One region of the Acidobacterium sp. FHG110202_01 genome, then DNA from elsewhere that is predicted to be linked to it. Evidence: riboswitches for the same ligand, from Rfam matches in the RefSeq annotation. Region 1 holds a riboswitch; each other region holds the start of a gene.

The links. Region 1 has a riboswitch for cobalamin ahead of AC5S16_RS06680 (ATP-binding cassette domain-containing protein). Riboswitches for the same ligand answer to the same signal wherever they lie in the genome.
Region 2: linked by a shared signal. The riboswitch ahead of AC5S16_RS01555 (ribonucleoside-diphosphate reductase subunit alpha) and the one ahead of AC5S16_RS06680 (ATP-binding cassette domain-containing protein) in region 1 are both predicted to bind cobalamin.
Region 3: linked by a shared signal. The riboswitch ahead of AC5S16_RS00750 (TonB-dependent receptor) and the one ahead of AC5S16_RS06680 (ATP-binding cassette domain-containing protein) in region 1 are both predicted to bind cobalamin.

What each region holds. Positions count from the first base shown of each region.
Region 1 covers NZ_JBZYWJ010000003.1:76,665-87,281, forward strand. The annotation lists gene AC5S16_RS06660 (CbtA family protein) at 1-485, opposite strand, end outside; gene AC5S16_RS06665 (CbtB domain-containing protein) at 500-721, opposite strand; gene AC5S16_RS06670 (histidine phosphatase family protein) at 921-1,502, shown strand; gene AC5S16_RS06675 (TonB-dependent receptor) at 1,681-4,101, opposite strand; cobalamin riboswitch at 4,135-4,305, opposite strand; gene AC5S16_RS06680 (ATP-binding cassette domain-containing protein) at 4,617-4,832, opposite strand; cobalamin riboswitch at 5,193-5,389, opposite strand; gene AC5S16_RS06685 (pyridoxal phosphate-dependent aminotransferase) at 5,599-6,726, opposite strand; gene cbiB (adenosylcobinamide-phosphate synthase CbiB) at 6,723-7,694, opposite strand; gene AC5S16_RS06695 (cobyric acid synthase) at 7,691-9,280, opposite strand; gene bluB (5,6-dimethylbenzimidazole synthase) at 9,277-9,945, opposite strand; gene AC5S16_RS06705 (cob(I)yrinic acid a,c-diamide adenosyltransferase) at 9,950-10,528, opposite strand; gene AC5S16_RS06710 (hypothetical protein) at 10,525-10,617, opposite strand, start outside.
Region 2 covers NZ_JBZYWJ010000001.1:383,086-393,702, forward strand. The annotation lists gene AC5S16_RS01535 (twin-arginine translocation signal domain-containing protein) at 1-627, shown strand, start outside; gene AC5S16_RS01540 (ThuA domain-containing protein) at 718-1,599, shown strand; gene AC5S16_RS01545 (tetratricopeptide repeat protein) at 1,627-2,859, opposite strand; gene AC5S16_RS01550 (carboxypeptidase-like regulatory domain-containing protein) at 3,048-6,533, opposite strand; cobalamin riboswitch at 6,954-7,147, shown strand; gene AC5S16_RS01555 (ribonucleoside-diphosphate reductase subunit alpha) at 7,241-9,616, shown strand; gene AC5S16_RS01560 (ribonucleotide-diphosphate reductase subunit beta) at 9,629-10,617, shown strand, end outside.
Region 3 covers NZ_JBZYWJ010000001.1:189,378-199,994, forward strand. The annotation lists gene AC5S16_RS00730 (hypothetical protein) at 1,429-1,719, shown strand; gene AC5S16_RS00735 (hypothetical protein) at 1,983-2,288, shown strand; gene AC5S16_RS00740 (hypothetical protein) at 2,285-2,503, shown strand; gene AC5S16_RS00745 (hypothetical protein) at 2,866-3,495, shown strand; cobalamin riboswitch at 3,695-3,890, shown strand; gene AC5S16_RS00750 (TonB-dependent receptor) at 3,978-6,380, shown strand; gene AC5S16_RS00755 (carboxypeptidase-like regulatory domain-containing protein) at 6,482-6,958, shown strand; gene AC5S16_RS00760 (DUF4232 domain-containing protein) at 6,988-7,689, opposite strand; gene AC5S16_RS00765 (SDR family NAD(P)-dependent oxidoreductase) at 7,779-8,504, shown strand; gene AC5S16_RS00770 (CHAT domain-containing protein) at 9,257-10,617, opposite strand, start outside.

The DNA of each region.
Region 1 (10,617 bases):
TTATGCAAACGGTTCTCAACTTGAACTGCGAGGACCATGGCAATGACCGAAACGGCAAGCAGCAGGAAGAATGCCCCGGTGCGCAGGCCGATGGTTTCGGGATTCCCTACGGAAGGCGGATTTGCCGGATATTTCAGCGCAGGGACAACTGCAAGTGTTGCAAATCCCAAACCTGCCAACAGGGCTGAAAGTGAACGCGGGCTTGTCACAGGCATCCGGCCATAGGCGAAGGCAAAAACAAGCGCGAAAATGCCACCTATGGCAGTACCTTCAATGACGGTCGCCGTCAGCAATCCGAAGTTCCTTTGAATGCTGCGGCTCACAATTTCAGGCTCAGGCGGCTCGTCTTTCGCCCGGTCCATGCTGATTTCAATTGCGATGGCGCGTTCTACCTGCGGTTCGCCGATCCACCGGGCCAATGCGAAGACGAAAAGGCCTGCGACGACGCCTGCAAGCATCCCGCGCAGAAGCAGGATGCGAATCATCTAATAGCCTCTTGTCAGTGACAGGGAAATCCGAGGAGATGACGGCCGTCATGCACGAATTCATGAACGGCATGTCCCTGGATGAGAGAAGTAGCCCCCTGTTCGGCTCCGACAAAGTAAATCGCCAGCAACATCAGGAGCCCGCCAAACAAGGCCCAAGGCAATATTTCGCGGACGGGAATAGCTGGAATGGAAACAGGTTGAGGCGTCAGCACACTAACTACGGATTGGGCCATTTGAGAACCTCCCGGGATCATGCGTCCCACAAGCAGAGTTCGCTTCAGGAATGAAGGAAGGTCTGGCTTATATCACAGTGGCGCGACCGCGCCGGAATTGCACCGGCTTCTTCACTTCATTATCAAAGACTAATCTAACCCTATGGTCCCTCTATCATAAGTGTCAAGGTTCTGGTATAGACCCGGCAGAGGAACTCCCTTGACCGCTCGGCTCACGCTCATCGCGCACGCAGCAACAGAATCACAAAGACAGGCAGCCTTTCCGCTCGACGAACCTGTTATCGAGCGCGATGATAAGGGGATTGGTGGATTTCCCTGGACTGTGCCTCGGGCGGACCGCATTTTGTCAGCACCCGAGCAAAGAGCCCAACAAACATCCCATATCTTGGGACTCCCGGTGGTGCTGGCAGAGGAACTGCGAGACTACGACTATGGACGATGGAGCGGTAGGAAGTTGGATGTACTGCAAGCCGAGGATCCCGACGGAGTCCTTGCGTGGTTGACCGATCCAAGCGCCGCACCGCACGGAGGAGAGTCGCTGGAAAACCTAATTGCTCGAGTCGGAAGATGGATGGACGAGCAGCGGTCAATAAAACACACCATCGCCGTAACTCATCCAGCGGTAACTCGTGCAGCGATTGTCCATGCTTTGCAAATGCCCATGATGATTTTCTGGCGAGTGGACATTGCTCCGCTGACTCTGACCGATCTGCGTTTCAGCCGTGGCGTTTGGACGCTGCGTTGCGTAGGTTGCTCACTGAAGCAACACTCGGACGAGTGAGATGTCTGATCCGAGAAATCGCGAGGCTCGCGTCCAAAGTTGGCCGGGTGTTCCTATCCATTGTTGGGGGGAATCTAGGTAAGGGCAAGTTGCTTCCTCGTTCATTTTGTGCTCCTGATGAGCTTGAGCACAGCCTGTGCAATTGAAAGGCGGTGCTCAAAACCTGCACTCGGTTTCGCTATTTCCAGAAAGCCCAGCCTGTTGGGCCGCCTAGCGTGAACCGAAGGCCGCTGCGGATGGTAAACGGTGTGGCCGGGAACCCGAAGGCCGCTTGATAGTGTTGGCTGAAGAGATTTTCGATGCTGGTGTAAAGCTGCAATGAAGAGCGTAAGTTATAAGAGCCACTCATATCGAACTTCTGATAGGCAGGAGCCAGATTCCGGTTAGGAAGCAACATGGTATTGCCGCCATCTGCATTGGAGAGAAACGTGCTGTCATCGCGGCTTCCAATCAGAGACCCGCTGAAGGTCGCAGTGAAATTTTTGTGGTTGTAGAAGAGAGCCAGGCTTCCGGAATGGGGGGCACGTCGAAAAGGTCTTGCTCCGACGAGTGGAGAAAAAGCTCCAATTGGAATACTGGGAAACTGTGGATTGAACGATGGAACACCGAAGGCCTTGGTGGTCACTGGATCGAGATACGTATAGTTTCCCTGAAAGATCAGGCCATGCCTCAGGTCGATTTTGGCGTCGAGCTCAGCACCCAATGCGCGTTCGGAGTCCGCATTGACGTATGCTCCGCCGAAAGGCGTGGCTTCGGCGGCTTCCGGAGGCACTCCCAAAGCGACCAGTTCATTTACATTCAGAAAGGAAATCAGATCATAAAATCTGTTATAGAAGAAGGTTGCCCCGACGATGGCACGTCCATTCCAGAGTCCCTGTTCGATACCCGCATCGAATGTACGGCTTCTTTGGGGACCGATCGGCGAAATGTTGAACTGACTGATCTGCTCCGGAGTAAGCAAGGCAAAGAGTGCTGACCCCTGCTGTGATGTACTGGGCTCCTCGATTCCTTGTCCATAGTTGAATCTCAGTTTCGTTTGTCCAAAGAATCCTGCGTCCAGCGGGCTCCGCAAATAATAGGCCAGAGAGACGCGCGGCGTTGCGGCAACGCCAAAGACTTCGTTCTTATCGACGCCCACGCCTGCAGTCGCAAAAAAGCGATGGGCCAGGCTGCCGTGACCTTCAGCAAAGTAACGGTAATTGTTGCGAGTCAGTCCCTGGCCGTTCTCATGCTCGAAACGAGCACCTGCGACTCCTGTCCAGTCTTCCCAGAAACGATACTCCGTCTGGGCATTGATGGACCGGTGGCCTTCATATGACGAGAAGATCATTGGATAGGCGCCGCCGAAATCAAGAATTGCCTGGCCGGTCACACTGTATCCATTGCTTCCGCGAATGGTTACCGTATTTCCCAGATACACAGGTCCTTCAATTGGTGAATCGAAGAATGAGCCCGTCGGTGTTGGATTAACATTCAGGTCGCTGAATTGTGTATAAGCGAACTGCGCCTGATTATGCCAGCGTTCTGTGGTTTGATCCTGTATGGTTCCACCGATGTATGTGTTCTCGTTTCGTTGCGTGGAATCATCTTCAATCCCATAGAACAAGATGCCGTTGGGGGTTCCAAGATTGGTGGTATTGTGACGTGCGGTGATGCGTATGCCTGTTCTCTCGTTCAAAAACCAGCCAAGATTTCCGTCGAACGTAACATTATGAAAGAAATCGTTGGAATAGCTGCCTCTCGTGTCATAACGCGCAAAGTTGCCGAAGTAATCGAAGTGCCCGATTGCCTGCCCAAGAGAGGCGTCCTGATTGTAGGTATTGAAGTTTCCGCCGTCTGCTGCGTATTTCAACTGAGGAGTGCTGGTTGAGCCTTTGGCTGAGGTCACACTCACGACACCGACCAGCGCATTGCTTCCATAGAGAACACTGTTCGATCCGCGAAGCACTTCCACGCTGGCAACCCCACTGTTGGTGAGCTGCGCGAAGTCGAAGCCGCCTCCGATGCTGTTTGCCGGAATGCCATCGATCAAAACCTTATTGAAATCGGATTCGCCTCCACGAAGGAACAGGGAAGTGGTGCCTCCGCGCTGACTGGTCTGGACGATCTGTGCTCCGGGCACCAGCCGAAGTTCCTCGAGAACATCCAGCTTGTTCAATGCCTGAATCTGGTCGCTGTCGATGAGGCTGATCGATGCGCCCGTCTGGGACTCCGGAATCGCTGTTCCGGTTGCAGTCACGACAATCTGCTGCGGCAGAGCGCCAACGCTCAAATGCACGGTCGTCTCTACCGTCTTTCCGTCGCCGACAAATATTGGTGAAATGGTCTGTTCTGAAAAGCCCTCGGCCTCGATGTGAAGGCTGTATGTTCCTGATCGAGGCGCGTTGAGCGAGAAAAAGCCTTCGGCATCCACAGTGCCTTCGGCGACTTTATTGTCTCCCTGAAGAAGAGCGACTCTAGCAGGCGAAACTGCATTGCCTAAGGAGTCCAGGACCTTGCCGCGTATTGTTTCGCCCGTTTGAGCATTTAGATTCAGTACGAATAGAACAGCCAGCAAACTCAGACCGGTAGAAAATAGAAATCGAAATCTTGCAATCACTTTTCGTGTCCTCCTTCGCCCTAGAAAGAGCGGACTTATCGTGCTGGAGGGATCGGTCTTCTGACTTGCGATGTCTTGCCGCGACTGCGCCTTCCCACCCTTACAAGGGCAGTGGCATTGTGCAATCGGTTCCATCGCATACAGCTGCTGGGCAGTGGCGGATTCGCACCGCGCTTCCCGTACATCCCGCCTTGTATTAAATTGTGCAAAGCTCCGACGCGCTTTGTTCAGATATAAAAGGACCCTACTTAACAAGTTCTAAATTGCGGAACTACATTTCCCGACTGTGCCCCTTTCCGTCCTCACTCGTATGAAAGACATAGAATGGATGCCCCTCGCGTCCGTAGAGAGTTTCGGCAGTGACACGAAAGACTTCTTCGATGGATTGCGCATTCAACACCCGTTCGCAGGGGCCAATCGATTGAATTCGCCCAGATGCATGAGTGCAACTTTCGAGCAATAACGAGCGACTGCGGTAAGCCTCCGGCACAGGGTGAGAACTTCCAGCGAATGTTCTATGTCGAGATTTGCCATTGGCTCATCGAGCAGGATGCCTCCTCAGAAGTAGCTCTCCAAAGACCGGCAATCGTACGCAGCAATGTGCTTTTTCCGCTTCCGTTTGGCCCGACTATCGCCAGAAAGTCTCCCGTCCGCAGCCGAATCGAAACTGAGTCGAGGATCGTCCTTCCCCCTCGCACTACGGATGCCTGCCTTAGTTCAAGAATGCTCATTGGGCTGCTACGTCCTTGTATTGGCGCATCAAAAGCCAAATAAACACCGGCCCACCGATGGTGGAGCGATTGGCGGTGGATGCATCTGAGTCATACTTTGTTTCGACATTGATCGCGGGCTCTTGCACAACTTCTCCTTCCTGCGCCGCAAGGCACAGCAGACCGAAAGGCGAACGCGGAGAAGCTCTGCATCAGCCTGGGCTCATGCTCATGCGCTCTCCTCCGAGACATATCAGGCGGTTTTACCGGCCGATTATCTCTTCATCCTGGCGGAAAGCCGACGGAGACATTCTTGGAATGAGAAGTGGAAACTGGATCGGAAAAGAACCGTCGCATTCTGCCTGTTCTCCGCAGGGCTTTACGTCAGAATCATTCAGGGTAGGTCTCCTGACTCCCAGGTAGAACGGGCTATGCCATTCTTAGTCCTTCCGCCTTCCCCAGCCGAAGCTGAGTGGCGATTGGAAGGACCTGCTCCTGGTAACAGTGGCGGGACCGTGCCGGACTCACACCGGCTTCCCTTTTATGTCCTTGCGGACACCCTGAATCTTTGTAAGACAACAATAGCACAGCGATGCAGTCAGATTGTCACTGTTTTGTCGCTTATGAGCGAGATCATTGCTCCGGATTATCGGTCTGCACCTGATCGTTCCCCCGAGGATCTACCGCCGATTCAGAGGCCCTTGGATGTAGCAGGCGAGGGATTCCGTTTTTGAAGTAATCCTCTTAGCCGGAAGCAAAGGCAGGTACTAGTGCGCCATGCTCTCGGTTACCCTTCCTCGCGCTCTTCAGATATAACTTTGGCACTCATCCCAAACGACACGAATGTCAGCCTTAGAGCTTCTACCAATTTGCGGTTCTCGAAATCACTACGCACAGCTGCGCGAAGATAGCCTTCTGGAAGAGCCTCGTAATCCTTGCACAACCGCAATACGATGTGATGCTCATCAATCATGCGTTTCCAGAACGCGCCAGCATCGATCCATGATGGCAAGCGGAACAGAACAAAATTCGAGGAAGAGGGTTCGGTTCGCAATGAAAGCTTCCGCAGCTCATCGTCAAGCCGACTACGCCTTCGCTCATTGAGTCTCAGTGTCTGGCGGATATAGTCCTTGTCCGCCAATGCTGCTGCGGCAGCACGAGACGCAAGTGTGGTAATCGACCACGGCGCGATTCGATCCTGAATCCGAGAAACTGTGTTAGCACATGAAACCGCATACGCCACGCGAAGTCCCGGCATGCCGAAGAACTTCGTCACGGAACGAAAAACGACAAGGTTCGGATATCGATCCACATCACCCACAAGCGATGCTTCGGGATGATAATCGATAAATGCCTCGTCAAGGAAAATCAGGATTCCCTGTTCTGCAGCCAGGTGAGTAAGCTCCAGTATCCTCTCGCGAGCTTGCAGAACCCCAGTGGGATTCTGCGGATTTGCGAGCAGAATTGCCTCATGGGAACCCTGCAACAAAGACTCGATGTCGTACTGAAAGTTCGATTCTGGATCAAGGCATTCGGGGACAATTTCAACCGAGGAGTTCGACAAGACCCGGCGGTACTCAATGAATGCAGGAACCGGAAGCCGGCATCGCCGTATGGACAAGGCTCGTAAAGCAGCATCAAGAAGCGGAACAAAGCCATTGGCAACCGCGATGTTTTCAGTCTCGACGCCGGCATAAGAGGCCAATGCTCGGCGTAGCGCAGTTTCTTCCAATTCCGGATAGGCAGTGAGCACGGAAGGTTCGTCTAGCGCCTGGCGTAACGCGGCATACATACCAAAAGGAGGACCATCCGGATTGATGTTGGCACTGAAGTCGAGAAGGCTCTCCGCAGGAACGCCAATGTTCTTCGCGATCTTCTGCAACTGACCGCCGTGGAGAGGATGTTCCATCATCATGCCTGTCCTCTCCTCCGGAAAAATGCGGCTATCAGAACGCCGGCGCCGAAGCCAAGCAACGTAACAACCGAGACGATGCGAAGTGCCTTGCGAGCGTCCTTTGGCATTGGCTGTCGAAACTCGGCGCCAAGTAGCGGCGCGGGTACAAACTCGCCTCCATAGACATTCCCACCACCAAGACGGACTCCAAGAGCTCCGGCCATGGCGCTTTCAGGATGGCCTGCATTCGGACTTTTGTGCCGGTTCCCGTCGCGCAGCCAGGTACTCAAAGCAGCTTGTGGAATGCCTTCAGCTGACAACGCCGAAGCTGCCACTGTGGCCAGTGCCGTCAGGCGTGCCGGCAGATAATTCGCAACATCGTCCAATCGCGCGGCGGCTTTTCCAAAGAAGAAATAGCGTTCGTCTGCATGACCGATCATTGAATCAAGAGTGTTGACGGCCTTATAAGCCATCGCAAGCGGAACACCACCCAGCACCATATAGAACACAGGCGCTATCACCCCATCCGATGCGCTCTCGGCCAAGGTTTCGATCACCGCACGGCCGATGTCCTGTGTGCCGAGTTGCTCCGTATCGCGCCCAACAATCCGCGCAACCCGCTGGCGTGCCAGTTCTATATCCTTCACATCAAGCGCTGCCAGAACAGAAGAGGATTCCTGCGTAAGACTGCGGGCCGCGATGCACGTCCAACCAAGCGTAATCTCCACCAGAGAACCCAGCATGCGAGAGCGGCGATAAGCTTCACGAATGATAAGCCGCGTCAACAGGTAACTTGAAGCCACGAGTGCTGTCGCCAGCAAAACACCTCGCAGGAATTCTTCGCGTGGACTTTGCCCCGGCCTACGAAGCAGGAACTCTCCTCGCGCGATTGCGCACCCCATCCATCGCACGGGATGCGGAAACCACTCCGGGTCGCCTACGACCTGATCGGCGAGATAAACGGCTGGGAGCAAATAACCGCGCTTCATAAGACTGACTCGCCGAGGCCTCTCTCATACTGCGGTTGATATGTCAGTCCAACCCACTCGAAGATGCTTTTCATATCAAGGGATTGACTGGCAACGCCTGCCAGCCGGTCAAATGACGCCCGGCGCTTTGTCCACCAGTTATTCAACTCAGCTGCCGGAGCCAGATGGCAAAACATACGGGCCGAGGTAATGAAGGTATGGCGAAACTCGTCTTCGTCAAAAATGCCGTGAAGATATGTGCCGAATACCCGTGAGTCTGGGCTGATGCAGCCATCAGCCACCAACTCCGCTTGTTCCTGTGTTCGCCGCACGAGTTGAGCAAAGGGTTGCGCTTTGTCGAGATATTCGGTCTCGCCGACATGGATTTCGTATCCATGCACGTCAATTTCATCAACCGACTGCTCAAAGAGGGATCGCGTTAAAAGTCGCCCCGTGCCCGTAAGAGTAATCTTCTCTGTCCGCATGGTAGTGCTGATTGGCAGCAGGCACAGGCCTCGAATCGATCTTGCACTCTCTATCTCATATGGATCGAATATACGTTGGCCCAACATCTGCATTCCACCGCAAATGCCGACCACTAAGCTACTATTAGCGCCCTCCGTTACCGCTATATCCAGGCCTTCCGCCCGCATCCAGAACAAATCATCCACTGTTTGCTTACTGCCGGGCAGGACAATGACATCTGCTCCTTGTAATTGCGCTCGACTGCGGCAGAACCGTACCACAACCGACGACTCGGCACGCAGCGCATCAAAATCCGTAAAGTTGGAAAGCGACGGAAATGCGATCACCGCAACACGCAACGGCCTCTCATCGCTGACCGCAGACCACAGCGCATTGCACAGCGAATCCACTGCCGGCAATCCGAGACTGTCCTCTTCTTCGAGGGCAAGACCCTGAAGATATGGCATCACTCCAATACAAGGTTTGCCGAGCCGATCTTCCATCATGCGAATACCGGGCGCAAGCAACGAAACATCACCGCGGAATTTGTTGATGACGAAGCCGCCGATGCGCGCCCGCTCTTCAGGCTCCAACAACTCCACAGTTCCCAGCAGCGAGGCAAAGACGCCGCCGCGGTCAATGTCGCCAACCAGCAGACACGTGGCATCTGCCAACTCCGCCATCCGCATATTCACAATGTCATGCTGCTTCAGGTTGATTTCGGCCGGCGACCCGGCTCCCTCAAGCACAATCACGTCATTCTCTGCTTCCAGCCTTTCATAACTCTCTCTGACAAGCGGCATCAGTTCTTCCACCCGCCGTTGGTGATACTCAGCAGCAGAAAGGCGTCCCCAGATTTTTCCACGCACGATCACTTGTGATGTCATATTCCCCGCAGGCTTCAGCAGGATCGGATTCATGTGAACCGATGGAATAATTCCAGCAGCCTCTGCCTGCAGTGCCTGGGCGCGACCAATCTCAAGCCCTTCCGGCGTAGCCGCAGAATTGAGTGACATATTTTGCGATTTGAAAGGTGCGGCCTGATAACCATGCTGAGCAAAGATGCGACACAGTGCCGCGGTCAGCAGAGATTTTCCGGCGTGGGAGCTTGTGCCAAGAACCATCACTGCACGGGCCGTCATGGTTTCTCCGTCCCGGAAAAACGATCGTAGGACACAACACTCTCCAACCCGACACGTTTTTCCCACCCTAATCGTTCGAGATCAGGCTCCAATGCAAAGTCATCGACATAACCGAGGCAAAGATACGCAACGAACGTCAGGTGTTCCGGCACATGGAGCAACTTGCAGAGTTGCTCTGGATCGAGAATGCTAACCCAACCAACGCCGACACCCTCACTACGAGCTGCGAGCCACAGGTTCTGAATCGCACAGACGCTTGAGTAGACCGCCGTTTCCGGCATCGTCTGGCGGCCTAGTCCGGACCCGCGCGTGCTACCTGAATCACACAACACACAAAGATTTTGTGGAGCTTCCAGGATCCCTTCAAGCTTCAGGCCGAAGTATCGTTCCGCCTGGTCGCCAGCGTAGCTCTCCCGAGCCTGATGGTTCGCTTCCGAGAAAATGTCATGGACCGCCTTGCGAACTTCATAATCTCGGATCACGACAAATCTCGTTGGCTGCATCAGGCCAACGGAAGGAGCGCTGTGCGCGGCGGCAAGCAGGCGGTTGAGCAATTCCTCTGGCAAAGGTACGTCGAGAAAGCCCCGGCGAACATCGCGGCGCTCCACTATCGCACGGTAGACCGCGGCGCGTTCACTATCGCCAAAAGCGTGAGACTGAATCATGACGCTACCACGCTCTCGAAAATTTTGGACCGGCGTTGCTGTCCTCGCGCAAGCGGCTGTTGATGCCGGCATTGTGCTCGATCACGCGGCCGAAGAGCCAGATCACATCGGAAAGTCGATTGAGATAGGCCAACACCTCTGGCTGCACATCCATTGCGCCACTCTCCACAAAGCGAACAGCGCAGCGCTCGGCGCGGCGGCAGACAGTGCGCGCAATCTCATATGCCGCGGACTCTGTGTGACCTCCGGGAAGCGACCAATCCGCGAGAATGCCTTCTATCTCCTCCATCCTGTGCACGAGTTCTGTGAGCTTGTCCACATCTTCGACTGAGATAGCGGGCGGCTTTTTTCTGCTCTCGGGAGGGGTAGCTAATGCTGACCCGACGCGAAAGAGCGTTCTCTGAATCTCCTCGGTCCATGCCGCAATCTCCTTGTTCTGGCAGATGCTGCGGGCAAAACCAAGATGCGTATTAAGTTCATCGACCGTACCGTAGGCCTCCACGCGAAGGTCAGCCTTCGAGACACGAATGCCACCGGCCAAACCGGTCTGTCCTTTATCTCCACGCTTGGTTGCAATGCTCATTGTTCTTCTCCTTGCAGGGAATAGGTCTCCTCCAACGTAAGGCGAAGCGTCTTGATGAGAGGAGAGCGTTCGTATTGGATAACGAGTTC
Region 2 (10,617 bases), on a different contig from region 1:
GTGCCCTGTCACAACGATGCTGCTGCCGACATGCCGCCGATTGAAAATCTGTGGAAGTACACCGGTATGGGCTTCGATCTGGTCTGCTTTTCCGGAGGCAAGGGAATCCGTGGCCCACAAAATGCCGGACTGCTTCTTGGCAAGAAGCACTTGATTGACCTTGCCGCAGCTAACAACAATCCCAACTCCGATGCTGTCGGGCGAGGGATGAAGGTTGCAAAAGAACAGATTGTCGGCATGGTTGCAGCCGTCGATTGGCTGCTCGAGCAGTCAGACGAAGCCAACCAGGCCGAGTACATGCGATTGGCTGACATCATTTCAAATGCTGTGAAAGATGTGCCGACCATGAAGACGCGTGTCTTTATGCCATCTATAGCAAACCACGTTCCGCATTTGTTGCTTTCCTATGATCCTTCCGTTGTGGGCATGACTCCGCGGCAGGTGCAGGAGAAACTTCGCGCGCAGACTCCTTCAATCGAATTGAACCCGGCTACAGGCACGAGCTCAAGAATCGGCATTCCATCTGATGAGAATACGATTGTGCTCTCTACGTGGATGCTGCAACCGGGAGAAGCAGAGATAGTCGGCCACAGCCTGAGAGCGACGCTGATGAAGAGTCATGCATAGAAGCAAAGGTGCACATGCCCTTCACAGAAGTACAACGAAAGAGATATTCTTCAGTACCAGAAATCCATTGAAGCTATCGAAGGAGAATTCTTGCGTATTCCTGGGAAACGTTTCTGCACTCTCATCGCTTTCGTCCTTGCAATATTCAGTCAGACAGGCAACACGCAACAACCATCCGGAAAAGATTTGGGCGTGCCTCCTCCACCGCACGCCAAGCCGACTCATCTGAAGCATGTTCTGGTCATCGGCCAGACGAAAGGCTTTGAGCATGATTCAGTTTCCGCTGCGATGAATGCCATTTACGACATGGGTAAAGAGAGCGGTCTGTGGGATACGGAAATGCGCACCGATACAGAACTCCTTACCAAGAAAGACCTGGGGCGCAATGCAAAGAACCTGAATTACTTCGACGTCCTGGTCTTTACCAGCACAACAGGCGAACTCGACATGGATGCCGATCAAAAGCGTGACATGATGGCCTTCATTCACGACGATGGAAAGGGTTTTGTAGGAATCCATGCAGCGCTGGATACAAACTATACCTGGCCCGAGTACGGCGAGATGATCGGCGGATGGTTCGATCAGCATCCCTGGATGACCTTCAACGCTCCGATTATCAATGAGGATCCTGATTTTCCTGCTGTGCGGCATTTCCCCAAGGCATTCGTTAAATATGACGAGATCTATCAGCCGAAGAGCTGGTCGCGCGACAAGGTGAACGTGCTTCTTCGTCTTGACGAATCGAAGCTCGATTACGACAACAATCCGCGCATCCATCGCCAGGACCATGACTTTGCCGTGGCGTGGAGCAAGATGTACGGCAAAGGACACGTCTTTTATTCCACGCTCGGGCATACCGAAGAGGCGTGGAATGATCCGGACATTCGCAAAATGTACTTTGAAGCAGTCAAATGGGCGCTTGGCATGACGGAGGGAAGCACTGCTTCGCATCCTCGCGTAGCGGCTCACTGAAACCGGTCAGTATGAATCGGGCCCGGTTTATCCCGGGCCATTGCTTTCATGGGATGGCCCCGTGTTGCGATGGCTGGCTTTGATCTGCTTGTAGATTTCCAGCTCGCGGTTGGCGTCCTCTGTGCGGCCAGCCTTGCGATAAGCAATTTGCAGCTGGTAATGGATGTAGTCAGAAGATCCATCGAGTTTTGCTGCTGTTTCGAGATAAGGGATGGCCTCGCCGGTTTTGCCATCTTCGAGTAGTGTTTTTCCGATCTGATATTGGGCTTGAGAGTGGTCGGGCTTTTCGGTTATCACAGTTTGGAGCAGTAACATGGCTTCATCCTTCTGCGCGGTTTCGAGCAGGGCAAAAGCCAGGTAATATTGCGTCTCCACGTCCTGTGGGTTGAGCTTGAGCTCGGCGCGCAGTTCCGGTATAGCGTCACTGGGATGGCCGAGGTGGACGAGCGTGGCTCCTGTCTGGAAGTGTGCACCAGGCATGGAGGGATTTTCCGACGTCAGCTTACGGAAGCAGGGAACTGCATGCTCATAGTTCTCAGTTGTGTTGTAGAGCTGGCATACAAGCATACGCACGTCAGGAGCGAGATCGCGGGCGGCAAGAACATCGACAATCTGATTGGCTTTTTGCTGCTGGTTCGTGCGCGCGAGGGAGAAGGCCCAGGCATACGCCGAGCGCGTGTCCTGCATGGCCAGGTCGCTGATCTGCGCGAAATTCCTGGCGGCATCTGCAAATTTCTCGATTGGAAAAAGCGACATGGCCAGCATCAAACGCGAGCGCTGGTCGCCTGGGTCCTGTGCAACGACAGAAGTAAGAGCGCGAACGCTTTCAGCATAGTCCTGCAACAGAAAGGCGGCGGTGCCTAGATTGCGCATGAGATTTGGCGCGCCCGGGTCCCATTTCTCGGCCTGCTGGAAATGTACAAGCGCCTGCGGATACTGCTGCTGGCGCGCCTCGGCTGTTCCCCAGTCATTGAATCCGTTGCCCAGAATCTGGTGAAGCTGCTGTTCTTCTTTCTTGAGCTGTTGTTTTCTTGTCGCCGTGAGGTGTGGCTGATTGAGCTGCGAGGTAACAGCTGTTACGTGCTGAGCAGCGGCACCGGTCAGCTTCTCGGAAGTATCTGCGATCTGGGTGAGATCCCCGGAATTCTTTGCCACCTGCAGCGCATCGATGAGGTGCTGCAGTCCCACATCAGCTGTCGGAGTCTGTGCAGGCACGGACAGGCAAATACAAAGAAAGAGGAGAACAAGCCATAAAGCCATGACTATTCGGGAGCCGATAATATTTGTGGGGACACTCATCAAAAAATTTCTGAACGCTCGAAGATACATAGATATATTTTTGCGATCTTCTGTGCGTTTGCTTTTATTATGGCGCAGCTGATGGGAGCGTATTGGAGGAAAGGGAAGAGGGCGCCGCCTCGTAGACAGCGGCGCCCTCATTGAAGCACTCAGAAACTGAACTTCGCTCCAAGCTGCAGGCGCCGGGCATCGTAGGACTGGGTCACCTGCCCGAAGTTCGAGTCCGCCGAACTGAAGTCGATAGCGTTGAACTGAGTATGGTTGAAGGTATTGAAGGACTCGAAACGCAGTTCGAACTTCGGTCCGTTTTCGCTTGACGTGAGTGGAATGTCCTTGAAGAGGGACATGTTGAAGTTAAAGAGCCCGGGCAGGACTACTGCATCTTTTTTAGCCGTACCAAACCCTTGATTCGTACCACCATTCCACGGGGCTATTGGATCGGCGAAGGAACTGGTGCTGAACCATGCGGTCTGTTTCTTAGGATACGAGACCTTTGCCACCTGACTTTCGCGATTCGTAGCGCCGTTGCCTCCCAGTCCAAGCACGTCCGGGCCGGTGTAATTGATGGCTTGTGGCACTCCGGATTGAGCTACCGTAATTCCGGAGAATACCCATCCTCCCAGGACTGTGCGCTCCAATGCATTTGAGCTGTGCAGGAAGAAGGGAAGGTTGTAAATATAGCTCGCATTAAAGATGTGGCGACGGTCGAAGGCGCCCGCCCCATAATCATAAGCCGCGTTAAAAGGATTCGTGAGATTGTTGAGATCGTTGCTTACGTCGTCCAGCTCATGCGAAAAGGTATAAGCCAGCTGCAGCGTTACTCCGTGACGGTTCTCCATGCGCAGACCTGCCTGGAGAGCGTGATAGTTGAAATTGGTTTCGTTCTCTTCCTGCGTAATTGTGCTGTAGCCCGGATAGATTCGATACAGATTTGCAGTTAGGGATGGCAAAGAATTTCCCTGACTATCTTTTAAAGCTCCAGCAACGCCCTGCCTGTCGTAATAGGGATTACCTGGAGCGGCCGGATCATTATGAGTTAATGGGAGTGTATTGATGTTCCGGTCGTTGTTCTGGCTCCAGCCGAGCGAGCCAACATACTGAATTTGCACCACAATCGATGGCGCAACCTGCCGCTGTACTCCCAGGCTGAACATTGCCGTGCCTGGTGGATTGTACGCATACTTCAGATTGGTGAGCGTGGAAGGAAACGTCTGCGACGTTGTCGCTCCGGTAAGGGCGCTGGTATTCGGATTGGAGAAGTAAACGTTGTTCGCGGAAGGCTGATATGCAAAGGGCGGATTCAATGCCGCGTTATACACATCGTTGCCCTGGACGCGTTCGAAGAACATGCCAAAGCCACCTCTGACCACCGTCTTTCCATCTCCAGTAGCATCGTAAGCAAAGCCGACTCTGGGCTGCCAGGTGGTGTATTTGTTCTGAACGTTTCCGCGGGGGAAGCCGTTCACGCCCGCCTCCTGCATGCCATTGAGGTAGAACGCCTGCCCTCCGAAATTGGTAAGCGAAGCCGGGTTCAGAGTGCCGTCCGCATTGAGCGGATAACCCTGTGATGTCTGGTAGTCGGCGGGAACGAAATTCGCAAACTGATTGAATCGTTCGTAGGCATGAGGCAGCCCGTCAAAACGTAACCCGAGGTTGAGGGTCAGCCGCGGAATGACGTGCCAGTTGTCATTGAAGTAAAAGCCATAGTTGTTGTTCACCCAGTGCTTGCCGGCGAGAAACTGCAGCTGCGTAAAGCTGAAAGTATCACCCAGCAGGAAGTTGATGTATGAGTCCTGAGCAAAGGTGCTGTTATTGAAAACGGCAGTGCCCTGCGTGTTGGCCTGCAATTGCTGGTTTTTCACCGCGTGGAGCCAGCTGAAGCCGAATTTGAATTGATGCTTGCCATGCGTCCACGAGACATCGTCTCTAGGCTCATAGCCAAAAAAGGAGTTCTTCCACGGAAAATAGCTCGAGCTCCAGGTAGTGTTGTACGGCGCGCCCAGCTGGATCTCCGGCATGCGGGTTCCTAAGTTGTTGGCCAGCGGAAAGAACGTTGTAGCCGACCAGCCGTCTGGCTGCTGCGAAATGCCTACGGGATCAAGATTGATGGTGTTGCCGCTGAAGAGAAATGCTGTTTCGTTCAGCAGGGAAGGCGTGTATGTCTGCGTCAGCTTCAGGCTTGACGACCACGATGGGTTCAGCATGGCAGTGCCTACCGTCGGGTAGGTGCTGTCGCCCCACAACGGCGGATAGTATGTCTGGCTGACTGCATCGTGAAGATAATGACCGCTGAATTGAAATTTCTGGTTGAAGGTGTGGTCAATGCGAACCACATCTTCTCGTACATTGGTGGGCTGCGGGATTGAAGAGATGTATTGGCTCGTTCCCAGGTTTGGTTTGGGGAAGGTCCCGGCATTCAGCTCCAGCACCGCGTTCGGGTCGATCAGGTTGGCAGGAATTACGCATTGTGTAGTACAAGGCGCTCCTGATGCATCTTTAAACGCCTGTCCTGGAGTCAGTCCATCCTGTGCGTATAAGGCCAACTTGGCCGGATCGCTCGTGACAGGCACGATCGGGACATTTCCCTTGGGCGGGACCGTATACGTCAAAGGCTGCCCGGCCACAGGGAAATTGCTTGCGGCGATTGTATTTGCTATCGAGGGAGTGCTTCCTTGAATCAGCCTGCGCCATTCTTCATTCACAAAGAAGAATGTCTTATTGCGCGCGTCATTATAGATGTGAGGAATCCACACGGGGCCGCCGATGTTGAAACCTGGTTCATTCAGGCGAAACTCAGGCCGCGGCTTGCCGGCAAAGTTAATGAAGTAGTTGTTTGCGTCATAATCCTCATTCCGGTTGAAGTACCAAACGCTTCCGTGGAAGTCATGCGTGCCGGATTTAAGGACCATGAGGATCGTCCCGCCAGAGCCAATGCCGTAGTCCGGTCCGTAATTGCTGTCCAGCGTCTGGAATTGGGCGAGTGCATCGATTGAAGGCAGGGAGCTGAAGCATCCGCCGCAACCGCGGTCATTCAGCTCTCCTCCGTCCAGCAGATAGATGTTGTGGGTTGAGCGTGTGCCATTGAAGCTGATGCCATTCGCGGATGTGAGCGCATTCACGCCGCTGAAGGAAGGCAGGGTGTTGGACTTGCCCATTCCCAGCGCGGCCAGCGCTGTCACATTGCGCCCGTTGGTTGCCAGCTGCGTGACCTGTGCGCCGCTGATCAGGTTGCTGAGCTCGTTCGTTTCGGTCTGTACCTGCAGGGCATCGGCCTGAACGGTGACCGTTTGGCCTGAGGCACCAATCGTGAGGTTTACATCTTCTTTCAGTGTCTGGCCTGTGTTCACGACAATGCCTGTCCGGGTGTAATTCTGGAAGCCCGTCGCCGAGGCGCTCAGCGTAAAATTGCCGACTCCGACATTTGCGAAGAGATATATTCCGGAGCTATTGGATACAGTTTGTCTTACCTGGCCGGTGGCCGGGTTTGTGAGACTGATGGCGGCATTCGGAATTGCCGCTCCGCTCGGATCAAGGACGTTTCCTGTGATTGTTGCATTCTCTTGAGCCCAGGTATGAAATGCAGGTAAGAGCACAAGAAAAACGATACCCGCCGCGATGAATCGGGAACGACGCATCAGAACCTCCTGACAAAGTAAATCGTTACAGTAACGCCTATCTGCCCCTTCGCCGTCTGAAAATGAATGCGGTGGTGTGGGGCTGATTGAATGTGAAGTAAAGGCGTGAAATTAATTGGAAACGTTTACGAAATTGCAAGCACAGTAAGCTGACGGCTTTCTATCAGTGACATAAATAAGCTGGAATTTTACTTTTCCAGATGCTTTGCAAGTTAAGTAAATGTTTACCAGCGCGAAACAATAGCTCTCTCCAAATAACCTTGTCAAGGCGATTTATCTGCTTGTTTAATTTCCCGAAAATCGGCCTCCAGCCGCCGATGAAATAGAAACTGGTGGTAACTTCGGCATTGCCGGTCCAGCCGAACGATTTGCACAGCCACCCCAACATATAGTGTTTGACTCCAAGGTATACTCTTGATAAAGTAGGTTTCACTTCGCGGTGCCTGATTGGAAGATCAGGCTGAAAAGGGAATCCGGTGAAAAGCCGGAACTGCCCCGCAGCGGTAAGCAGGAACGAACGCTCCGACAAAAGCACTGGTTCATCCACGAACCGGGAAGCTGGAGCAAGTAGGCAGCCTGCAAGTCCGAAGACCTGCCACGAAGACATTCGCTTACGCCTCCGCGGGGAGGTGAAGTGGCAGTGGCTTCCTGCTCCGTCTTTGGAGCGCTGCTTTCTTCTCTTTCCTCCGAGGCCAGGAGAGCAGCCGATGGCTACCGTTCAATCAAGTCTTTCCGATATTCTTCCTGGTTTTCCGATTCCCGAGGAAACACCAACGATGCACGTTCGCAAGCGCAATGGCGCGCTGGAGCGTGTCGATGTCAATAAGATTGTCCGCGCCGTGCAGCGATGCTCCTATGGGCTGTCGCATGTGGACGCGATTCGCGTTGCCAGTAAAACTATCGGCGGCCTCTACGATGGCGCAACCACGCGCGAACTGGACGCCATGTCCATCGATACGGCGGCATCGCTGATTGCAGAAGAGCCGCAATACTCAAAGCTGGCTGCGCGGCTGCTGCTGGGAACGATCCTTAAGGAAGTCGCAGGCCAGAACCTGCACTCATTTTCGCAGTCGATGGAATACGGCTGCCGGGAAGGCGTAGTGAATACGGCAACCGCGGAGTTTGTGAGCACGCATGCGCGCAAGCTCAACCACGCCATCGATGAGCAGCTTTCCGACCGCTTCGAATATTTCGGCCTGCGCACGGTGTATGACCGCTACCTGCTGCGCGATCCGCTCTCTCGCAAGGTCATCGAAACGCCTCAGTATTTCTTTCTTCGCGTGGCATGCGGGTTGGCAGGCACACCCAACGAAGCCATAGAGTTCTACAAGCTGATTGCTTCGCATGACTACATGCCGAGTTCTCCTACGCTATTTAATTCAGGCACCAAGCATGCGCAGATGTCCTCCTGCTACTTGCACGATTCACCGGTGGACTCACTCGAATCCATCTACGACGCTTATAAGGATGTTGCTCTGCTCTCGAAATTTTCCGGTGGTATCGGACTGGCCTTTCACCGCGTGCGCTCGGAAGGCTCGCTCATCCGCGCGACCAACGGACTCTCGAATGGCATCGTTCCCTGGCTGCGAACATTGGATAGCTCTGTGGCAGCAGTCAACCAGGGCGGCAAGCGCAAGGGAGCCTGCTGCGTCTATCTCGAGCCTTGGCATGCGGACATCGAGCAATTTCTCGAGCTGCGCGAGAACACCGGCGATCTTTCCCGACGCACTTACAATCTGAATCTTGCTAACTGGGTTTCGGACCTCTTTATGCGGCGCGTGGAAGAGGATGGCATGTGGTCGCTCTTCGATCCGAAGGTCGTTCCTCACCTGCCCGATCTTTATGGAGTCGAATTTGCCTCAGCATATGAGAGGGCAGAAGAAGAAAAGCTTTTCACCCGACAGATGAAGGCGCGTGATCTCTATGCGCGCATGATGCGCTGCCTGGCTGAGACTGGCAATGGCTGGATGACTTTCAAGGATGCCTGCAACCTGAAGTGCAACCAGACGGGCAGGCAGGGAAATGTCGTCCATCTCTCGAACCTCTGCACGGAAATTACAGAGGTGACATCCCGCGATGAGACGGCGGTATGCAATCTCGGCTCCATCAACCTTGCACGCCACGTCACCGATGGCGCCTTCGATTTCGACAAGCTGGCGCAGACGGTGAAGATTGCTGTTCCCATGCTTGACCGCGTCATCGACATCAACTATTACCCAATCTCTCAGGCAGCAAATGGGAATGCGCGTTGGCGTCCTGTTGGCCTTGGTATCATGGGCCTTCAGGATGTTTTCTTTCAACTGCGGCTGCCCTTTGATTCACCTGAGGCGCAGTATTTGTCAGCCCGCCTTCAGGAGGAAATCTATTATCACGCGCTCGCAGCCTCCTGCGAACTGGCAGAGCAGCATGGAGCGCATCCATCATTTGCAGAGACGCGGCTTGCTCAGGGCAAACTGCAGTTTGATCTCTGGGGCGTAAAGCCCGCTGACGAAGCGCGCTGGAATGAATTGCGCGAACGGATTCAGAAGCATGGTGTGCGCAACTCGCTGCTGATCGCCATCGCTCCGACAGCCACGATTGCATCCATCGTTGGCTGCTACGAATGCATTGAGCCGCAGATATCCAATCTCTTCAAGCGCGAGACGCTCTCCGGCGAGTTCCTTCAGGTCAATCGGTATCTGGTTGCGGAACTCAAGGAGCGCGATTTCTGGAATGAAGAATTTCGCATCCGCCTGAAATTGGCTGAAGGCTCTGTACAGTTGATGGAAGAGCTTCCTGACGATCTGAAGCAGATTTACCGCACGGTATGGGAGATCCCCATGCGCGGGCTGATCGATATGGCGCGCGACCGCAATGCCTATATCGATCAGAGCCAGTCGCTCAATCTGTTCTCCGAGTCGCCGAACATCGGCAAGCTCAGCTCCATGTATATGTATGCATGGAAAAGTGGTTTGAAGACCACTTACTATCTGCGCTCGCGGCCAGCAACGCGCATTGCCAAGACGACTGTTGCTAACGCTAACCCATCATCCGCCGTGGCCTGCCCTCTTGAGAACCCAGGCTCGTGCGAAGCATGCCAGTAAAAGGAGATTTCCATGTCATCTGTCCAGGCTCCTGAAGCCATTCTCGATCCGGGCCTCTGCCTTACGCTGCGGCCGATGCGTTATCCGGTCTTCTTCGATATGTTCCGCGACGGTATCAAGAACACGTGGACGGTCGAAGAAGTAGACTTCCAGACTGATCTGGTCGATCTGAAGCAGAGGCTCAGCCCTGCTGAGGTTCATCTCATCCAGCGGCTGGTGGCATTCTTTGCGACCGGCGATTCGATTGTCTCGAACAACCTGGTCCTCAATCTCTATAAGCACATCAACTCACCGGAAGCGCGGCTGTATCTTTCCCGGCAGCTTTTTGAGGAAGCGGTGCATGTGCAGTTCTACCTCACTTTGCTCGACAACTATGTGCCTGATCCCGACGAGCGTGCTGCTGCGTTTGCAGCGGTTGAAAACATCCCCTCCATCTCCAAGAAAGCCGATTTCTGCATGAAGTGGATGGATTCGATCCAGGAGCTCGATCAGCTTAAGACACGCGAGCATCGCAAGCAGTTTCTGCTGAACCTCATCTGCTTTGCTGCCTGCATTGAAGGGCTCTTCTTCTTTGCTGCGTTTGCTTATGTGTACTTCCTACGCTCCAAGGGGCTCCTGCATGGGCTGGCTGCCGGGACGAACTGGGTCTTTCGCGATGAGAGCTGCCACCTTGAGTTTGCCTTTGAGGTTGTGAATGTGGTCCGTGGCCAGGAGCCGGATTTGTGGGACGAGCAGCTGGAGCGCGACATTGTCCAGATGCTGCACGAGGCGGTGGATGCGGAGACTCAGTTTGCCGAGGACCTGCTGAGCGGCGGGGTGGCTGGGTTATCGGTGCGCGATATGCGGCAGTATCTGGGCTACGTCGCCGATGCGCGGCTCCAGCGGCTGGGCATTGCTCCTGCCTTCCATACGAAAAACCCTTTTTCGTTCATGGATCTGCAGGATGTTCAGGAACTGACGAACTTCTTTGAGCGGCGCGTCTCTGCTTACCAGACGGCGGT
Region 3 (10,617 bases), on a different contig from region 1:
TGCGTGGAAGTTTTGTGAGGATTTTTGGAATCTGTCAAGGATTCCATGAGACAGAGTCTATTTTTTTTGCGAGATGTGTTGAGAACTCCTCTGCATAGTGTGCAGATCAAAACCGTGTGTAACGAATCCTTGACACTGCGCAGGTACTGAGAGGTCAGCCACGTTGCAGCAGCGCCGTGACGGCGCTGTAGCGTGATAGCTGGCCCCATCCTGAGCCAGAGTTCTGGGTGTAATGGAGGACTCTCTACTCTTTACCCAGAGCGCTTACCACAAACTTGACAAAAATGCAAGTTTGTGTTACTTCTATTAACAGTGGAAAAAATAAGCACGAAGCAGGGGCCGAGTCAACGGGCATCCTGTGGAAAACATCTTGATTTGTGTTAAAGGAGTGTTACAAAAAGACACTTGCAAATTATTTTTGAGGCCTAAAAAATAGCTAACTATCATTATTACAGCAACATAGCTGTTACACCTAGACAATCTAGGTATTGACAGACAATTAGAATTGAAAGTGTAAGAAGAAAAACCGAGAAGCGTTATCGCCTCTCGGCAACCCCGTCCAAGTCGGACGGGTTTTTGCATTTTGGTGAACTTCTGGAGATAGACCAGTCTCATCTGGTCGGATACCGCACGCCAAGCGAGTCTCGTAGCGAAAACATATCAGCAATACAAAGTCCCACGGACTAACCGTTGGGTGGGTGCATTCGTGCATTCTGTCGGTCATCCCTGAGGGGATGGACTGGGCACACCAGAGCGCTAATTCATGCAGGAAGTCGGACAGGGTTGTGAGGGCTTTACCTCCGGCGACGATAGGGCACACCTCCCTTCAATGGGAGCGATTCGAGTAGTACGCCTGCATGGAACGAGTTAAAGGATTCATCTTCAGTAAGGACTAACTAGCCCAGCGGCTATGACAAGCACTGTCAAACAGATGGAGTCAAACCATCTGGTCTCAGCAAGTAAAACAGGCTGAAGATACACGCTTAAAGCAGGAAGAATATCCCCAACAAAACGGGGTTATCTAGCTGCTCTTACAAGCTAAGTGCCCAGAGTTAAAGCCCTCGGTGCGTCCAAAATACGGGCTAATCAGGATCACACAATCGGAGAGGACAAGATGAACGAACAGGCAACAAGCCTAAAGGAACTAGCACGATTGCACGGTATGCAGAAAAGCCAGGTAGCAGACCTCCTACGGTATATGAAGCGGAAAACCTTCCTCCTGCATGGGGAAGTTCACGTCAGCCAGAAAGATGCCGACGCTTTAGAACGCTTTTGTGACTGTCCACCGTGGTCACGACCTAACGCACCAATCGAACCAATACCGCCGAAGGACACGTCCGAATGTGACCGACGTTGGGATTGGTTCGCGCGACGTTATGACCACCTGCTACATCGCCGATTCCCGCACCTGATGGAGGACGCCGCCTGATGAGACACTGGTACACGATCCACGAGATCGCACACGAGCACCAGATGCCGAAATGGGAGATTGCCAGCGTAGCTCACTACCTGAAGCTGTCCTTCGGATACCTCGAATGGGATTCCGCCTTGAGCACTAGCGCGAAGAACCAGATCGATGAGTTCGTCCTCAACCCGCCCGTACTTAATGGCGACGAAGAGCCGGTGTCGAAGCCGAAGAAGCGCGACACGCTGGTCGTATGGAAGCAATTGCTTGACAAGTACAGCGCCGAGCGGATGATCCCCGTTTATGGGTATTAACCCCCCTTCTGCCAGAAATAGCTCCTGAAAGGGGTTAGTAATAGAGCTTGTCTCGAATCCTTTTGCACGGTGCGACACCGTTCGAGAAACAGATCGCTACTCGTAGCACTCCATACAGCACAGACACCCTATCCATGCGGGTATCAATCACAGCGTCAGCCCTTGCGACTACGGCTGAAACCATGCTGTAAGCCACGCCGAAGCCACGCCGAAGGCGCGTCCACCAACGGTGAACACAAAGTTTTGAAATTCCGAGGAAAGTCATGCCTGAAATCACTCTCACAGATCGCGCTACAGCAGCCAGAATCTGTCTACAGCGGCCTGATGAAGGCTATACATGCGGTGAACGCCGCGCCGTCCTCAAGGTCATCCTTGAGCACGCTCCAGCCATCTCCAATATCCAGCTTGCCTGCCTGTTGGGAGTATCTGAGGGACAGATACGCCTGGACCGTAAGGCGATTGGTGCTCCCCGTCCACCAAGACACTTCGACCCTGAGAAGGGGAAGCAGAAGCGCAGGAAAGACCGATACACAAACCCCTTGCTCAGAGCGCTGGGGAGGTTGGCATGATCCGCCTACACCAGTCATACGGTTCACGACAGGCAGCTACACTGCTGCACACCACTGAGCGGCACGTCAAAGCACTTGCCCGTTGTCTGGGCATCAAAACCCGTCATCTGGACAGCAGGCGGGAATGGGAGATTACAGGCCGAGACTTGATGCGGCTCGACTACTACCGCAACCCTGAGACCCTGAGTCCAGACTCATACATCGCAGCCGCCTAAAGCATTGTCCGCTGCTCTGCCATAGGCAGCGGCAGTGACGGCATCGCGTCCCCCAGTACAGGTGCGTGATGCCGCTCTAAGACTTCGCTGTTACCGCGTCGTTAGTTGATCCTTCGACGTTGTAGCAACGATGGCGCTGGTCGACTCCCCGTCATGCAGGACGGGTTGAGTCCCAGCACTCACAAAGGCTCCCGCATGTCTTTCTCCGAGCGTGTGGGAGCGCTTTGCATCGCCTCATCCACCCGATTAGCCAGAACGTCTCAGTGAACGAGCAAACGCAAGAGACTCCTTGGCTGGCGTGTCTGGTGGATTAGGGATGCACCACGGAGAAACAACCTCTAACCGAATCCAAGGAGATTCACATGTCACTCAACAGCAATGTATTCCGCCCAGGCTACGCAGAAGGTCAGACACCCGCCCAGGAAATCGCCCTCAACAGCAGCAACGAAGTAATCAACCTTCCCGAAGCAGCAGTCAAACAGCGTGCGAATCAGATTCTCAGCGCCACCGCTGCGAAGCACAATCTGCAAGTCAGTGACTTGAGTCCAGAGCTTGCACAGCGTGCAGTGGAGGAGGCTACCCGCCAACTGGAGCGGGAAGCAGCCGATGCAAACAACGTGTGGAAGCAGCTATTCGATCAGCAGCAGAAGGAGCTTGAGCTTGCACGTCTACAACTGAACGCTATGAAGGACTCCCGCAACCCCGTCTCACCCAGAGATGCAAGGCCAGTGACCACCACGGAAACGGCAAAACGCCGTGTCGGTCCTGCTGAGTGGTCGCGTATGTCTGTCCCCCAGCGTTGTGCAAGTATCGGCGTCGATTACAGCACCATCGATGTTGGCTTGCTGGAGGACCTGTTCAGCCGGAATGCAAGTCACAGTCTGGCTGCTGACCTGATGAAGCAGAATCCGCTCCGATACAGGACACTGAAGGAAACCGCCACCTGTCTGGGCATATTCGGCGCACCCAGAGGTACATTCAGGAAGAGCTAACCTTGGCAACGCTTCCCCGCCGTCTTCTTTCACGCTGTGCGGCCTAAGCCGCACAAACACTGCATACTATGCAGACGGGGATACAGCATCAGCCAGAGCGTATAACATAGTGATGAAATCGTTCCAATGGTTTACAAGCTGGCTCACCATTATCAACGACACTTCTTTGACATGACCCCTCTGCTCACGAATAATCAAACTTTCAACCAACGCATGAGGTGCTAGGGAAGACGGTGTGAATCCGCCACTGCCCCGCAACTGTAAGCGCGTTTCTGCATGTCTGGTTTTTGAGGACGTGCAAGGATGCCTGACCACAAAGCCACTGGAAAACATCCGGGAAGGCGGCAGGGCAAGAGCGCGCGAGTCAGGAGACCGGCTTCATGCGCACAGTACCGCGTTCCGAGGGGAACGGAGGAAAAATGCCAGACATTCCGCGGCGAAGCCGCTTTGCTCTCCTTTCAGTTTGCTTGTTGTTAGCAGTGATGCCAGCACGTGCTGTCGTCGTTCGTGGACGTGTTACCGATTCTCTGGGCGCCCCCATCGCCAATGCCAGCGTAGCTCTCGTTCAGAACGGGCAGGTCATCGCTTCGGGCATCACACGGAACGATGGAAGCTATCAGCTCTCTTCTTCAGCAACTGGCCGCTTCTACGTTCTGGCCGGTGGAAGATCCTTCCGCCAGCTCGCGACAGAAAGCTTCTACGGTGGCTCTCTCGATGGCATAGAGCAGAACATCCAGCTTGAACCCGAGTGGGTGCGGCAGTCGATCGTCGCCACAGAAACCGGAACACCCCTGCCGCAGGCTCAGGTAAGCGCATCTATTACGGGCTTGAACAAAACCGACTTCCTCAACCGCGCAGATATGGTCGACATCCTGCGCCAGGTTCCCGGAATAAGTGTTGTCCAGACCGGACAACGCGGCGGTGTTGCCAGCATTTTCGTGCGCGGTGGCAATTCAGACTCGAACAAAGTGCTCTTCGATGGCGCGCCCATTGAAGACATTGGCGGGCGATTCGACCTCTCCACCATTGCATCCACAGGCGTGGAGAAGGCCGAAGTCTATCGCGGTCCCAACAGCGTCCTCTACGGCTCTGACGCAGCTGCCGGAGTCATCGGCTTCAGCACGCCTCGCGGTTCCACATCGTTCCCGTCTTTGATCTACGAAGGCGACGCAGGAAACTTCGGCACCTATCGAAATGAAGTGCAGCTCGGCGGAACGCATCGCTCTCTCGACTACTATGGCGGCTTCAGCGATCTTCAGACGCAGAACTCTGTTCCCCAGAGCGAGTACCACAACATTGTCGAGACGGCGAACCTGGGATGGGCGTGGTCCGCAGCTACGACGATTCGCGTTACTGCGCGCAACGCCGACATCGCTACCGGACTACCGAATGCCTACCAGTTCTACCAGATCGCGAATGACGCCAAGCAGTCTGACCAGAACATTTTCATGACCGGAACCATCGACCACACTTTCTCCGACCGCCTGCACGGCCTCGTCCGCTATGGCATGGCACGCAAGCGCGAGGAGTCGACGCAGTGGTCGCCTACTGGAATCTATGACGCAACCGACGGCATTTATCTCGGCCTGCCAGTCACTATCAAAGGAGCCAACGGGTACTCCGTCAGCGGTCAGGCGATTCTGAACTATGCCGGAACCTATCCCATCACATCAGAGCTTGTATCCAACCGCGACAACCTCTACGTGCAGGCCGATTATCAGTTCACGCCGCACCTGATGGCCATTGCCGGCTTCCGCTTTGAAGACGAGCGTGGAAAAGACTATTATCCCGGTTTCTTGAATGACACCCTGGAGCGTGCCAACTACGACTACATGCTCCAGATCGGCGGTGATTTCCGCAATCGCCTCTTCTACTCATTTGGTGGAGGCATTCAGAAAAACCAGCTTTACGGAACTGAAGGTACGCCGCGCATCGGGCTTTCCTATTACCTCGTGCGTCCCGGAAGAGGCATCTTCCACGGCACCAAGCTCAACTTCAATTTTTCAAAGGGCGTCAAGGAGCCGACCCTCACCGATCAGTTCGATTCGCTCTACCAGGTGCTCAACACCTACGGAGGTCCGCAGTCCGCCGCACAGTATGGCATCGGGCCTATCGGAGCGGAGCATTCGCGCAGCTATGACGGCGGAGTAGAGCAGAGCCTCTTCAGCGAGCGCGTACTTCTGAGCGCAACTTACTTCCACAATGAGTTCGGGAATCAGATCGAGTCCGTTCCAGCGAGCGCGCTCTACCAGCTTCTACCGCAGCTTTCTCCCGATCAGGTTGCGCAGATCGTTGCCGCCTACAACGTGGCGCTGGCGTCGCCTACAGTGAATTCGCTGGTCTTCCGCGCACAGGGTGTCGAGAGCGAAGTGCAATACGGCATTGGCAAGAACATCTTCCTGCGTGGCGGCTATACCTATCTTGATTCTGTCGTGCAGCACTCCTTCAGCTCCGACGCGCTTGAGCCTACCTACAACACCGAGTCATCATTTCCAACTTTCCCCATAGGCGTTTACTCGCCGCTGCGTGGATCGCGTCCCTTCCGCCGTCCGCCACATACTGGCTTTATTTCAGCGTCCTACACCGGCAAGTACTGGACACTCATCGGCAACGGAGCATTCTCCAGCCGCAGCGATGACTCCACCTATCTCGGTTTCAGCGACGCCTTCTTTGGCAACTCGCTATTGCTGCCTAACCGCAACCTCGACTACGGCTACGCCAAACTCGATCTCGGCGTCGTCTATCAGGCAACGCATTGGCTTGCTGTTTACGCACAGCTTGACAACCTGCTGAGCAACCAGCATACCGGCCCGATTGGATACACATCGCTGCCGTTCAATTTCCGCACCGGCCTGCGCTTCGCCTTAGGCAAGGAAAAGAAATAACGAATGGCTCCCATCCTTTCGACATGATTTTCGCCGAAAAGGATGGGGCCCTTGAAACAGCCCTCTTCTCATCCCTGACCCTGATTCCTTACAATCAAGGCATGGTTTTAGCAGTCTCCCGCAAGCTCCTGGTTTTCTCTCTCTGTGTGCCCCTGAGCCTTTCTGCGCAACAGGTAAAGCGTGGCCGCAAATACACTCCGCCACCGCCGACCTGCAAGGTCACCGTGACCGTCACCAAGGCATCGAACGGCAAGCCCGTGGAGAACGCCGGCGTCATCTTTCATCCCATGAAGGATGGCAAGGACGACGGCAATATGGAACTGAAGACCGATGAGGACGGAAAGGCTGTAATTGACGTGATCCCCGTTGGGGACACAGTACGCCTCCAGATCGTCGCCAAGGGATACCAGACCTACGGCGCTGACTACAATCTCGAAGGTCCGACCGAGGAGATCGCCGTCAAGCTGAATCCTCCAGGCCACCAGTATTCGATTTACGAGAAGCACGACGGCTCACAGGTCGGCGGCCAGGACGAAGCTCCCAAGCCTTCAGATCAGAATCAGCCGCAGCCTCATTGAAAGGTAGGCGAGGGCTTTGGCCCTCGCAATCAACTATCCCCGCGAAGAGACGTAATCTCGATCCGACCTTCGCAGACATTCAGGGGATGATTCACTGTAAAAGCCTCGCTTGATCCCGGAGCAGAAACGCTGATGCGCGAGACCGCCGGGCATGTGTCGCCGGTTGACCAACCCATCTGGAACCATGCCTCGCCTCTCGGAGCAATCACCAGCTGCGCCTGTACCGGAGCTGCGGAGGTATTTTCGACCGCACCCGGCTCCAATTTTGCCCTCAATGCCGCTTCGCTGATGTGGTCAACGATCAGGCTGGCTGCAGGGTTCCCATGCTGATCCAGCAGAGAAACATTCGGGAAGCCGCCGATGCGGCACGGCGCAAGCCCCTGGTTGTAGAAAGCGAGCTTCACCGCGCGGTAGTTGCCATTCACAGTTGCGGCAATCTCAGTAACGGTCAGGTTCTTGTCCTGGCAAGGCTCCGTTCCTCCGGCTTCGTCCGCGCGCTTTACCAGCTGTGGAGGCTTGCTGTTAGTCGCAACCATGTAAGGTGCGTTGGGATTCGGAGCGGCCTTTGCGCGCCGTGTGTCGTCCTTTTGAATGTTGGGCGCGCTTCCCGGCAGAGATGCGTTGTGCTGTGAGTGAGAGCAACCTGCCACAAAAATACCGCATGTCAATGCCAGAAGAATCATGTGGCGTAGCCGGGGAAGCACAGAATTGCCTCGAAGTGTATCAGTCATAAGATGACCCCTGCCCCAAATGCGTTGCAAGGCGGCCTTCCTCGCGCCTCCGAAAGAGAAATCCTTATTAGCAGGTAAAATCAAGATATATGGACAGTTTACAGGGAAAGGCCGCGCTGGTCACGGGCGCTGCCAAGCGCATCGGGCGCACACTTGCGCTCGCGCTGGCGCGAGCCGGCGCTGACGTAGCCATTACCTATCGCGATTCTGACATTCAGGCACAGCAGACCGTAAAGGAATTACAGGCGCTTGGGATCAAGGCTGCAGCCGTCCGCTGCGATGTACGCAATCCGAAAGATGTGGAAGATGCCATCGCTACGGTCGTCCGGCTCTTCGGACAGCTTGATCTGCTCGTCAACAACGCAGGCCTCTTCGAGACAGCGAAGCTTGAGGAAATTTCCGTCAGCCAGTGGGACGCCATGTTTGAGACCAACACCCGCGGCCCGTTCCTGATGGCGAAGGCCGCCTACTCGCATCTCAAAGCAGCCCATGGACGCATCATCAACATCGGCTCGCTCGGCGGATTACATCCCTGGCCCACGCACGGCCACTATTGCACCTCAAAGGCCGCTCTGCACATGCTTACGCAGACCATGTCCAAGGCTTTTGCGCCGGAGATCAGCGTGAACTGTGTTGCGCCGGGAATGATCGTGAACGGGGAGGTCTCCGCCGACTACGAGCATTTCGCCCATAAGACTCCGATGAAGCGCAACGGCGCTCCGGAAGACGTTGCCGCCGCCGTCATGTTCTTTGCCACCGGTCCGCACTTCATCACCGGCCAGATTCTAAGCGTCGATGGCGGCCTGGGGCTGTAGTCAGACCATTTGCCCGGAAAGATGTGGGGTCTTCTCCCCCCTGGGGGGAGGTGTTAAGTCTTTGAAAAACCATGGCTTCTGTTTTCAATGCGGCAAAGTATTGAAAACAGGAAGGTTCGACGTAAAGTCCTGGTTCCAGGCAATAAAAAACCGCCAGTCATAGGCGATTTTTTTGTCTATTTTGTCCTTACATTCAGGATAGCAGAAATAGCGGAAATACAAGCTCATTGCTCGTTGTAACAGGTCTCGTTTGAGACCAGCAACTTACAGCAAAATGTTACTTTCGAAATCGTTGACAAGGCATATTCAGCACTCACGGCCAAAGCCCTGTTTATCACCCGCACTCCGAAAAGGCACGCGGTTTTGAGCGGAGAGGATGATTCTCATCGAGAAACTCCAGGATGCGCTCCACCAGCAGCTGCTCATCTTCAACGCCGGCGCGCAAGAAATGGCACGAAGCGGGTTCATTGTTTAAGTAGGAATACGAATTCTTTCTACTCCGGCCTGCATCATAAAAATCCATATCACTCCCCTTGCTCCTGTTTTCAATTGGGGGATGGGAGAACCCAGGCAGATAAGTTAGCTGTCGACGAAGCGGCAAACTGCAGTGCTGTTGAAAGATGTCTTTCCTTTTTCTGTATTGGTAGTGACGACCGTAATCAAACCGTTACAGAAAATCTGCAACGCTGGAGCAGTTTGGTGTGAGAAATATTTTGCGGACTTGGCGCTCTTAGCGACTTCGCGGTTGATTTTTAAGCACCGCCATAAAGCTGAAACGTGGCCCAATAGAGAGGCTTACGAAACACGCCTTGCGAGTGCAGCAGAGAAAGCTTGGCATTGCGCAGCGCCACATCAGGCGAGCGCCCCTGGGCCAGCTCGTCGTACATGCGGTCCATCAGCTGCGGCGAGGCTGCGTCGCTAGCCTCCCACAGCGAGCCCACAACATAATGCGCTCCCGCGCGCAGAAAGGCCCACGACAGTCCCACCAATCCCTCGCCGCCATAGACGCGCGACCCTGAGCCATAGCACGCCGAAATCGTCACCAGGTCCGCATGCAGCGGCTGCTGGATCACATCGCGCGCATAGAGCTTGAAGGCATCCGGGTTCGAAGGCTCGCGCGTCAGCACAATCGCTGAGTCGAGCGGCTGCGCGCTGCTGCTCGTCCCATGCGCCACAAAGTGGATGTAGGAAAACTGCCCCGGCGTAGTGCTGATGTACGAAGAGGGCAGCGCCTGCTTCTGCGTAAAGACGGCTTCTGTCGCAGCAGGGAAGTGCCTGGATATATTCGATACTTCTGCTCCGGCATTCAAAAGGTCAGGAAACTTTTCATCCGGCGAGATAGGGTTCCCGATCAGCAGCAGCTTCTTCGCCGTCTTCGCGCGTGTTTCCGGACGGAACGCCGCCAGCAGCTTCAGCGAGCTGGCATCAGTAATAGTGGCGTCGTCAATCCAGTAATGCACACCACCGCCCGGAGCGAGCAGCGTCTCGAAATTCAGCGTCGTCAGGCTTCCATCAGGAATGATGTAGACCGGCGAGTTCTTCGCAATCAGCTTTTCCGCCGGCGCCACCAGGATGTTGTAGAGCGCAATGCCATCGGCATAGGCAGACGCAAGCGTGTCTTTTGAATCAAGAATGGCGCGCTGATAGTTCTTCACATGCGCATCGATTTCAGCCTGCGGCGGAAGCTTGAAGAAGTGCGTCCCTGAAGAGTTGATGGCCCACAGGTATGACTCCTGCGGAGCCACGCTGTAGACCAGAATTGTGCCATGCAGCCTGTTGGCAATCGCGCGCGCATTGAGAGGCCTTTTCAGCGCAGCTTTGAAATCCGATGAAGTGACACCGAGCCCTTCTTCCAGAGTCCGCGCCCGCCCAAGATCAAACCACTGCAGCGCCTCATCCGTCCGTTTGTGATTCACCAGGAAGCGAATGTAATCGTCGTAGAGCTCATCAGCATTTGTCGAGAAAGGGAGCTTCGATTCTTCTTTCTTGATGGTGGCTCGTTGCGTTTCAAAAGTTGTAATGGATTGGCGGTACCATTTATCCGCAAGATCGGACTTATTGGATTCTGCATAAACATCCGATAAGGCACCTTCCACCTGCCAACGCAAAGAAG